Regions from separate parts of the Comamonas jiangduensis genome, predicted to be linked through region 2. Evidence: riboswitches for the same ligand, from Rfam matches in the RefSeq annotation. Region 2 holds a riboswitch; the other holds the start of a gene.
What was found. Region 2 has a riboswitch for thiamine pyrophosphate ahead of thiC (phosphomethylpyrimidine synthase ThiC). Riboswitches for the same ligand answer to the same signal wherever they lie in the genome.

Region 1 (4,422 bases), on a different contig from region 2:
GGAAGCCACGTACTGCTTGCTCCAGCGGCCAATTTGGCGCTCAAAGTAATTGCCGGGCTTGCCGTAATCTGCCAGCCCCTGCTGAACCACATCCACGCTGTGCAGTGCTGCAATCACGCGGTTCATCTCGTTGTAGATGTCTGCGCGCTGGGCGTTCGTCATACCAGGCAAGGACTGATCCCACAGCACGCGGCCGTCTTTGAACTCCATGATGTAGAAGGCGCGCCCAATGATGGATTCATCCTCGCACAAGGCATACATGTGCGGCACCGGCACATCGGTGCCAGCCAGGCCGCGCATCACCTTGAACTCGCGCTCAATCGCATGCGCTGAGGGCAGCAACTTGGCCACCGGGCCAGGCTTGGAGCGCATGACGTAGCTGCGCCCCGGCGTGACCAGTTTGTAAGTCGGGTTGGATTGCCCACCCTTGAACATCTCCACCGTCACGGGGCCTGCAAAGCCAGCCACATGCTGGTTCATCCACTGGCTCAGTGCCTGCACATCAAAAGCATGTGCTTCAGAGACGGGTTTGGTACCTACAAAATGGTCAAAGTTGCTCATACGTCTTTAAAAGTCAGTTTCCACAATGCGCAGCAGCCCATCGCGGTCGCGCACTACCAATCCACCCGGCTCGATACGGATGATGTTCTCGCGCTCCATGCCCTTGAGCTCCTGGTTCACGCGCTGGCGTGATGCCCCGAGCAGTTGGGCCAATTCTTCCTGCGCCAGCTGCAGGCCGATGCGAATCTCCTCGCCATTGGCAAGGCTGGGAATGCCATAGCTGCGCGCCAAGTGCAACAACTGCTTGGCCAGCCGTGCACGCAGCGGCAGCGTGTTCAGGTCTTCCACCAAACCGTACAACTGGCGAATGCGGCGTGCCGCCAGCCACAGCATGGCTTCGTAGAACTCGGTGTGGGTGGCCAAAATGCGTTTGAAATCCGCCTTGGCCACGCACAGCAGCGTGGTGGAGCCATGGGCATACGCGTCGTGCGTGCGCCGGTCTCCATCGAAAATTGAGGTATCGCCAAACCACAACCCCGGCTCTACGTAAGTCAGCGTGATTTGCTTGCCCGTGATGGAAGTGGAACTCACCCGTACCGCGCCCTTGGCGCAGGCGAACCATTCCTCCGGCACTTCGCCGCGTGCGCAAAGCAAAGCTCCATCTTTGAATCGTTTGACGTATGCGCATCGCAGAATGTCGTGCCTGAGCGAAGGGGAAAGGGATGAAAACCAGCGACCTGAGTTGATCGCTTCACGTTCTTCGATAGTAAGAATCGGGTCGTCCATAGCCTGTCGTTTCTGTGACTGAAAACCGGTTCATTGTCGCGTCAGAGACCAGCGTATTGACCACTCAGCGCAGCACAACATGCACAAGTTGTCCAGAAAGTGACAGTCTTTGCTTTACCAGCACACAAACTCAAGGGTTTACCCTTAAGTTATTGATCACAAATAACTTATTTCCTGCAGGCAGCGCTCCCTGCAGGCGCACGGTATAGGGTTTTTTGCGTCGAAATTTCCGCACTGCAGAACAAAACCTCTGCTTTTCTCCCCCTTCACCACGCCTTCTTATCCCACAGCCAGTCGCACTTTGGCGCCGGCCGCAGCCAATGCCGTGCACCTGCGTGCGCTGACGCTAAGCACCCCCCAAACAAAAGCGGCATTGCAAAGAGAAGGTTTCTTTGCAATGCCGCTTATTTGATAGCTGCTAGCGCTTGCTGCATAAGCGCTAGAGGCATATTTGACTCAAATTATTATTTTTCAGCCACTTCACTGCTTGGCAGTGTGATTGGCAAACGCTGGCCGTTCACATCCACCACACAGCTGACATCCGCCCGTTGCACCGGTGTGCCAAGAAAGATGTGCTCCCACCCCGGCTGGAGCGGGAAGTTCATGCTTTCATTGACCAGCTGGCGTTCATCCAGCAGCGCCTGCATATCACTTGCGTTCAATTCAATGCGCTGCGGATAGGCGTTGTCATGGCTCTTCCAATGGTCACGCACGATGGCGATCAGGGCTTCATACAGGTTTGGCATGGCGAGGAGTTTAGAGGCTTTGCCTGCGCAGCCAATGTAGAGACAGCATCTCCTTGGCGCTCCAGTGCCTAAATGCCTCTGGCACACACCCTCAGCTCCTTATTGCTACACATCCTCACACGCCCTGTACATGCGCCTCCCCGCTATACCACTGCCCCGCGCGCATTGCCCAAAGACAGCGCATACCAGCTTCTGGGGTGCTGCATTGCTAGCTTTTTGCATGGCCTGCATGCACAATCGCGCCGCCACATTCGTGGCAACTCGCTAGGGGTGCCCCTGCTGCCAAGCAGTGGGCTGAGAGAGTCCCTTTGAACCTGATTGAGATCATCCTCGCGCAGGGAAGCTGTTGGTTTAGGGCTGCTCCATGCATACGCTGCATGCGCTGGCATGCCTGTCACGGCCCCTGCTTCGTAGGCATACGGAGCATTGAATTGAATACCTCCTCTTCGGCGTCTTCCAACCAAGCGCTGTCTCCCACCTCCCCCGCTGAGCGCGTCTTTGCCATGCATGACCACGCTGCGCTGTGGTTCAGCCTGGGCGTAGGCCTGCTGGTTATGCAAGTGGGCGCTTATTTGCTGCCTGCCCTGTCGCCACAGCAAGCGCTGCTGGCCATTGCGTGCGGCTCTTTGCTGGGCGCTGGCCTGCTGGGCTGGATGGCCAAGATTGCGTGTGACACCGGACTGTCCAGCGCGGCGCTGATGACGCATGTGTATGGGCGCCAGTTTGCCAAGCTCCCGATCGTGCTCAATTTGGTGCAGCTGATTGGCTGGGGCACGTTTGAGCTGGTGGTGATGCGCGACGCCAGCGTGGCCATTGGCCGCCAGGCAGGTGGCATGGCCGCCAGCTACTGGCCCATGGTGATGACGCTGATGTGGGGCGGCGTGATCGCGCTGCTGATCAGCGGCTCCATGCTCAAACTGGTGCGCCAGTTGATTGCCCGCGTAGCCTTGCCGCTGGTGGTGCTGTCTTTGCTGTGGCTGACTTGGCACTTTGTCGGCTTGGCGTTGGAGCAAGGCTGGCAAAGCCTGTGGAGCCGTCCTGGCCAAGGTGGCATGGGTTGGTTGCCCGCCATGGACTTGGTGATTGCCATGCCTATTTCCTGGCTGCCCTTGGTGGCCGACTATGCGCGCCATGGCAAAGATGGCCGCAGTGCCATGCGCGGCACCTGGTTGGGCTTTGCCGTAGCGAATATGTGGTGCTATGGCTTGGGCGTGCTGGTGGCATTGACGCTGCCCAGCGCCGATCTGGTCACTGCGCTGCTGCTGGCACAAGGCGGCTTGATTGCCTTGACGCTGATCTTGATTGACGAAGTCGACAACGCCTACGGTGACACCTACTCCGGTGCCATGGCTGCACACAGTGTGGTGCCCAGCTGGAGTGTTCGCCGCTGGGGCCTGCTGTTGACCGTGCTGTGCGTGCTGCTGGCCCTGGTGCTGCCCATGCACAGCATTGAGCCCTTCTTGCTCACGCTCAGCTCGGTGTTTGTGCCTTTGTTTGGCGTAATCCTGGGCCGTCTGGCATGGCAGCCTGCCGCGCAGCGGCTTGCGCAGGCACCGCAATGGATGGCCAACGCCCAGCACGCACACTGGCCCACCGTGACCTTGTGGCTGGCGGGTATTGCGCTCTACCACAGCATGCCCTTGATTTCTGCCGATGCAGGCAGCGCCTTGCCCACCCTGCTGGTGTGCTTTGTGGCAGCCCGTTGCCTGCCACGCACCACGTGAGGGAGGGGGCGCGAAGCCGCAGGCAGTACCGGTGTACGACAAGGCGAAGTGACAACGTACCAAGGGCCGCGTGAGCGGTTCTAAGGCACATCAAACCCGTGGTGCGCACGAGTTGTGTCCAAACGTTTCGCCAGTTAATATGCCTCGCGATGCAAAAATGTCAGGGCTTGGCTATTTGTTTTGTGAGACATGTTCACAACAACACGCTCTAACCCAGGCATGATTTCGCACTTCGTCGGCACCACGTTGGTTGTTTTTGCATGTGGAGCCACATCGGATTGATTCACAGGAGTTATCACCGCGTGCTGCCACCATTTGCCCTTCCCCTCACTCGCCACCTGCGCCGTGGCGGTTTCGCTGCGCTGCTGCTGGCTGGCTCTATTGCCAGCGCGCCTTCCTTGGCCCAAGCCCAAGAGTTTTTGAGCATCAAGGGCAATACCGTCAACATCCGCGCCAAGCCCACTACCAAATCCGACATTGCGTGGGAGCTGATCAACGGCTACCCCGTGCAAGTCATTGCCAAGCAAGACGATTGGGTCAAAGTCAAAGACTTTGAAGGTGCTTTGGGCTGGGTGCACCTGCCGCTGACCTCTTCGGAAGCCTACTACCTGATCAAGTCTGACAATGTCAATCTGCGCGCCGGCCCCGGCACCAAGCACAGCGTG
Region 2 (4,422 bases):
GGGTGGCCCTTGGCCACGTCGGCGGCGTGGGCCGCAATCTTGTACGCGATGATGCCCTGCTTGACGTCGTCGCGGTCGGGCAGGCCCAGGTGTTCCTTGGGTGTGACGTAGCACAGCATGGCCGTGCCGAACCAGCCGATCATGGCCGCGCCGATGGCCGACGCGATGTGGTCGTAGCCGGGGGCGATGTCGATGGTCAGCGGGCCCAGGGTGTAGAACGGCGCCTCGTGGCAGTGCTTGAGCTGCTCGGTCATGTTGGCCTGGATCATGTGCATGGGCACGTGGCCGGGGCCTTCGATCATGGTCTGCACGTCGTGCTTCCAGGCCACTTGCGTCAGCTCGCCCAGAGTCTTGAGTTCGGCGAATTGGGCTTCGTCGTTGGCGTCCGAGGCGCAGCCTGGGCGCAGGCCGTCACCCAGGCTGAAGGACACGTCGTACTGCTTCATGATGTCGCAGATGTCTTCGAAGTGCTCGTACAGGAAGCTTTCGCGGTGGTGGGCCATGCACCACTTGGCCATGATGGAGCCGCCACGCGAGACGATGCCGGTGCGGCGCTGGGCCGTCAGGTGGATGTAGGCCAGGCGCACGCCGGCGTGGATGGTGAAGTAGTCCACACCCTGCTCGGCCTGCTCGACCAGGGTGTCGCGGAAGATTTCCCAGGTCAGGTCTTCGGCAATGCCGCCCACCTTCTCCAGCGCCTGGTAGATGGGCACGGTGCCGATCGGCACGGGCGAGTTGCGCACGATCCAGTCGCGCGTGGTGTGGATGTTCTTGCCGGTGGACAGGTCCATGACGTTGTCCGCACCCCAGCGGATGGCCCAGACCAGCTTTTCCACCTCTTCCTCGATGCTCGAGGTCACGGCCGAATTGCCGATGTTGGCGTTGATCTTGACCTTGAAGTTGCGCCCGATGGCCATGGGCTCGATCTCGGGGTGGTTGATGTTGGCCGGGATGATGGCGCGGCCGCGCGCCACTTCGTCGCGCACGAATTCGGGCGTGATGATCTTGGGAATGGCGGCGCCCAGGCTGTTGCCGGCCAGACGCGCTTCCCGCACGGCGTCCTGCTGGTACTGCGCCATCCATTCGCGGCGGCCATTCTCGCGCAGGGCCACGTATTCCATCTCGGGCGTGATGATGCCGCGCTTGGCGTAGTGCATCTGGGTCACGTTCTGGCCGGATTTGGCGCGGCGCGGCTGGCGTTGCAGCGCGGCCGCCTCGGCGCGCAGCTGGGCCACGCGCGCGTCTTCCTCGCCACGCTTGCCGCCGTCGTCCAGCGCCACGCGCGGGCGGCCGACATAGAACTCGCTGTCACCGCGCGCTTCGATCCAGGCACCGCGCACGCTGGCCAGGCCCTGGCGCACGTCGATGGGGGCGCTGGGGTCGGTGTAGGGGCCCGAGGTGTCATAGACACTGACCTGCTCGCCATTGGTCAGCGCGATGTCGCGCACCGGCACGCGCAGATCGTGGTGGATGGCTCCGCTCAGGTAGCTTTTGGTGGATGCCGGAAATGGCTGGCGCGACTGGGCCAGCAGGTCGGCGAAACGGGCGGCATCGGGGGCATTGCCGGCGGCGGGCGTAAAGATGGCATCGGGGGCGTTCATCGCGGTCTCCAAAAAGCGTGTGAAGTTCATCAAACGCTCCGTGGAGTGCTGGGCCGCTCTGATGGCGTGGGAGATGGCTGGCGCCATCCACCTTCGCCTGCACCTGGCTCCAGCCCTGGCATTGCTCCCACAATGCCTGACCGACGCCACCGGAATCGACCGATTCCGACCAAGGCTGACACGCCCGGTGTTCCATCCCCAAAAGACAAAACCCCAGTGCGCGAGGCGCCTGGGGTTTGCTGTGCCTGGGGATGGTGGGCACCTGCCTGGCCTTGCAAAAGCCCATGTGCCTGTCCATTCCTGGCCCTGCTTCAGGGTCCCGCTCTTCTTCCGCCGGTATGAACCGGATCAAGTTCGTCGGGTTCGCTGGCCACTGTTTTCACAGCGGTTCGCATCTCAGCGCTTTCGCACACCCCGGAGCAGCCGTGAGTATAGGCGCATCTGCGCCAGCACAAGACACCGGGCAAACGCCTAGGCTTTCAGCATCAAAAACGACTCCAGCGCTTTCTAGGCATGCGCTGGCAGCTATCAATACTGAAAATCAGACTACGATGGCACTGGCCGATCCGACCTGCTTGCGCAGCTCAAACTTCTGGATCTTGCCCGTGCTGGTCTTCGGCAGTTCGCCAAACACCACGGCGCGCGGCACCTTGTAGCCGGCCAGGTGCTGCTTGCAGTGGGCCACGATGTCGGCCTCGCTGACCTGGGCGCCCGGCTTGATTTCCAGGAAGGCGCACGGTGTCTCACCCCACTTGGGGTCGGGCTTGGCCACCACCGCCGCCGCCAGCACGGCGGGGTGGCGGTAGAGCACGTCTTCGACCTCGATCGAGGAAATGTTCTCTCCGCCGGAGATGATGATGTCCTTGCTGCGGTCCTTGATCTGGATGTAGCCGTCGGGGTACTGCACGGCCAGGTCGCCGCTGTGGAACCAACCGCCGCGGAAGGCATCGTCCGTGGCGCTGGGGTTCTTGAGGTAGCCCTTCATGGCGATGTTGCCGCGGAACATGATCTCGCCCATGGTCTCGCCATCCAGGGGCACGGGCTGCAGGGTCTCGGGATCCATGACCCGCACTTCGCGCTGCAGGTGGTAGCGCACGCCCTGGCGGGCATTGAGGCGGGCACGCTCGCCAATGTCGAGCTGGTCCCAGCGCGCGTGCTTGGCGCAGACGGTGGCGGGGCCGTAGGTTTCGGTCAGGCCATAGACGTGGGTCAGGTCGAACCCCATGGCCTCCATGCCTTCGATCATCGATGCCGGGGGCGCGGCACCGGCCACCATGGCCTTCACCCCGGCAGGGATGCCCTCTTTCAGCTCGGCCGGCGCATTCACCAGCAGGGATTGCACGATGGGCGCGCCGCAGTAGTGGGTGACGCCGTGCTCGCGCATGGCGTCAAAGATGGCCTTGGCCTCGACCCGGCGCAGGCAGACATTGACCCCGGCGCGGGCCGCCACGGTCCAGGGGAAGCACCAGCCATTGCAGTGGAACATGGGCAAGGTCCACAGGTACACGCTGTGCTTGGGCATGTCCCACTCCAGCACATTGCTGATGGCGTTGATGGCCGCACCGCGGTGGTGGTAGACCACACCCTTGGGGTTGCCGGTGGTGCCGCTGGTGTAGTTGAGGGCAATCGCATCCCACTCGTCCTCGGGCAGCTCCCAGGCATAGGCGGCATCGCCCTGGGCCACGAAGTCCTCGTAGCGGATGCTGCCGACCTGTACGGCGGCCTCGCCGTACAGGGCATCGTACACCTGGATGATGAGCAAAGGTTCTGTGCGCGTGCGCAGCTGCAATGCCTTGGCGATGAGGGGCGCGAACTCGGGGTCGACGATCAGTGCCTTGGCCTCCCCATGGTCGAGCATGAAAGCCAGCGCTTCAGGGTCTAAACGCGTATTCAGGGTGTTGAGCACGGCCCCTGCCATCGGCACACCAAAGTGCGCCTCTACCATCGGTGGCGTGTTGGGCAAAATCACTGCCACTGTGTCATTTTTACCAATACCCGAGCGTTGCAAGCTGCTCGCCAGCTGCCGACAGCGGGCATACGTTTGCCCCCATGTCTGGCGCAAGCTGCCATGCACGATAGCCAAGCGGTCGGGGTACACCGAGGCCGTGCGCTCAATAAAGCTTAATGGCGTGAGGGCGGCAAAGTTGGCTGTATTGCGATCCAAATGCTGGTCGTATTGACTGATCATCTCCCTGATCTCCTATGTGTTGTACGTAATGTTTTCAAAGCATTTCAACATCCATACTTTCACGCAGCGCAGCATGTTCACAACATCAGCAAATACCCGCTTGCACTCCTTCTACAAGGTGGTTTCTTTTGATGCGGCGCAATATCACCGATTTCAGTATCGAGTGAAATCAAATCGCTATCTGGACTGGGTCTAAACAGTGCAATCCGAGGTGCAGCTACAGCAGTAGCCTTCCGCGGAATCACCCTTAGGCGGAGCAGATAGCCATGCAATGCCTGCCAAGGCAGGGCATGTATTTCAAAACGACAAGTGCTCTGGAGCCACACATGAAACTCAAACTGCGTCCTCTCGTTGCCGCTGCCATGGTTGTTGCTGGTTTTGCTGCTGCCCCTAGCTGGGCAATGCAACCCAATAACGAACCGATTTCTCCACTGGTTGCGGCCAAGGTAGCAAACCCTGCCATGGTTGAACTGGGCAAAAAGCTGTGGTTCGATCCACGCCTGTCCAAGTCAGGCTTCATCTCTTGCAACTCCTGCCACAACCTGTCCATGGGTGGTAGCGACAATCTGAAGACCTCGATTGGTCACAACTGGCAAGAAGGCCCCATTAACTCGCCCACCGTGCTGAACTCCA

Region 1: linked by a shared signal. The riboswitch ahead of QEP12_RS12840 (purine-cytosine permease family protein) and the one ahead of thiC (phosphomethylpyrimidine synthase ThiC) in region 2 are both predicted to bind thiamine pyrophosphate.

Annotation. Positions count from the first base shown of each region.
Region 1 covers NZ_JARXOV010000016.1:49,113-53,534, reverse strand. Annotated here, with positions in the region: gene QEP12_RS12855 (phosphotransferase) at 1-561, opposite strand, end outside; gene QEP12_RS12850 (Crp/Fnr family transcriptional regulator) at 568-1,287, opposite strand; gene QEP12_RS12845 (hypothetical protein) at 1,752-2,033, opposite strand; TPP riboswitch at 2,290-2,391, shown strand; gene QEP12_RS12840 (purine-cytosine permease family protein) at 2,465-3,757, shown strand; gene QEP12_RS12835 (SH3 domain-containing protein) at 4,060-4,422, shown strand, end outside.
Region 2 covers NZ_JARXOV010000009.1:18,685-23,106, forward strand. Annotated here, with positions in the region: gene thiC (phosphomethylpyrimidine synthase ThiC) at 1-1,601, opposite strand, end outside; TPP riboswitch at 1,910-2,028, opposite strand; gene QEP12_RS08775 (acyl-CoA synthetase) at 2,143-3,789, opposite strand; gene QEP12_RS08780 (cytochrome-c peroxidase) at 4,116-4,422, shown strand, end outside.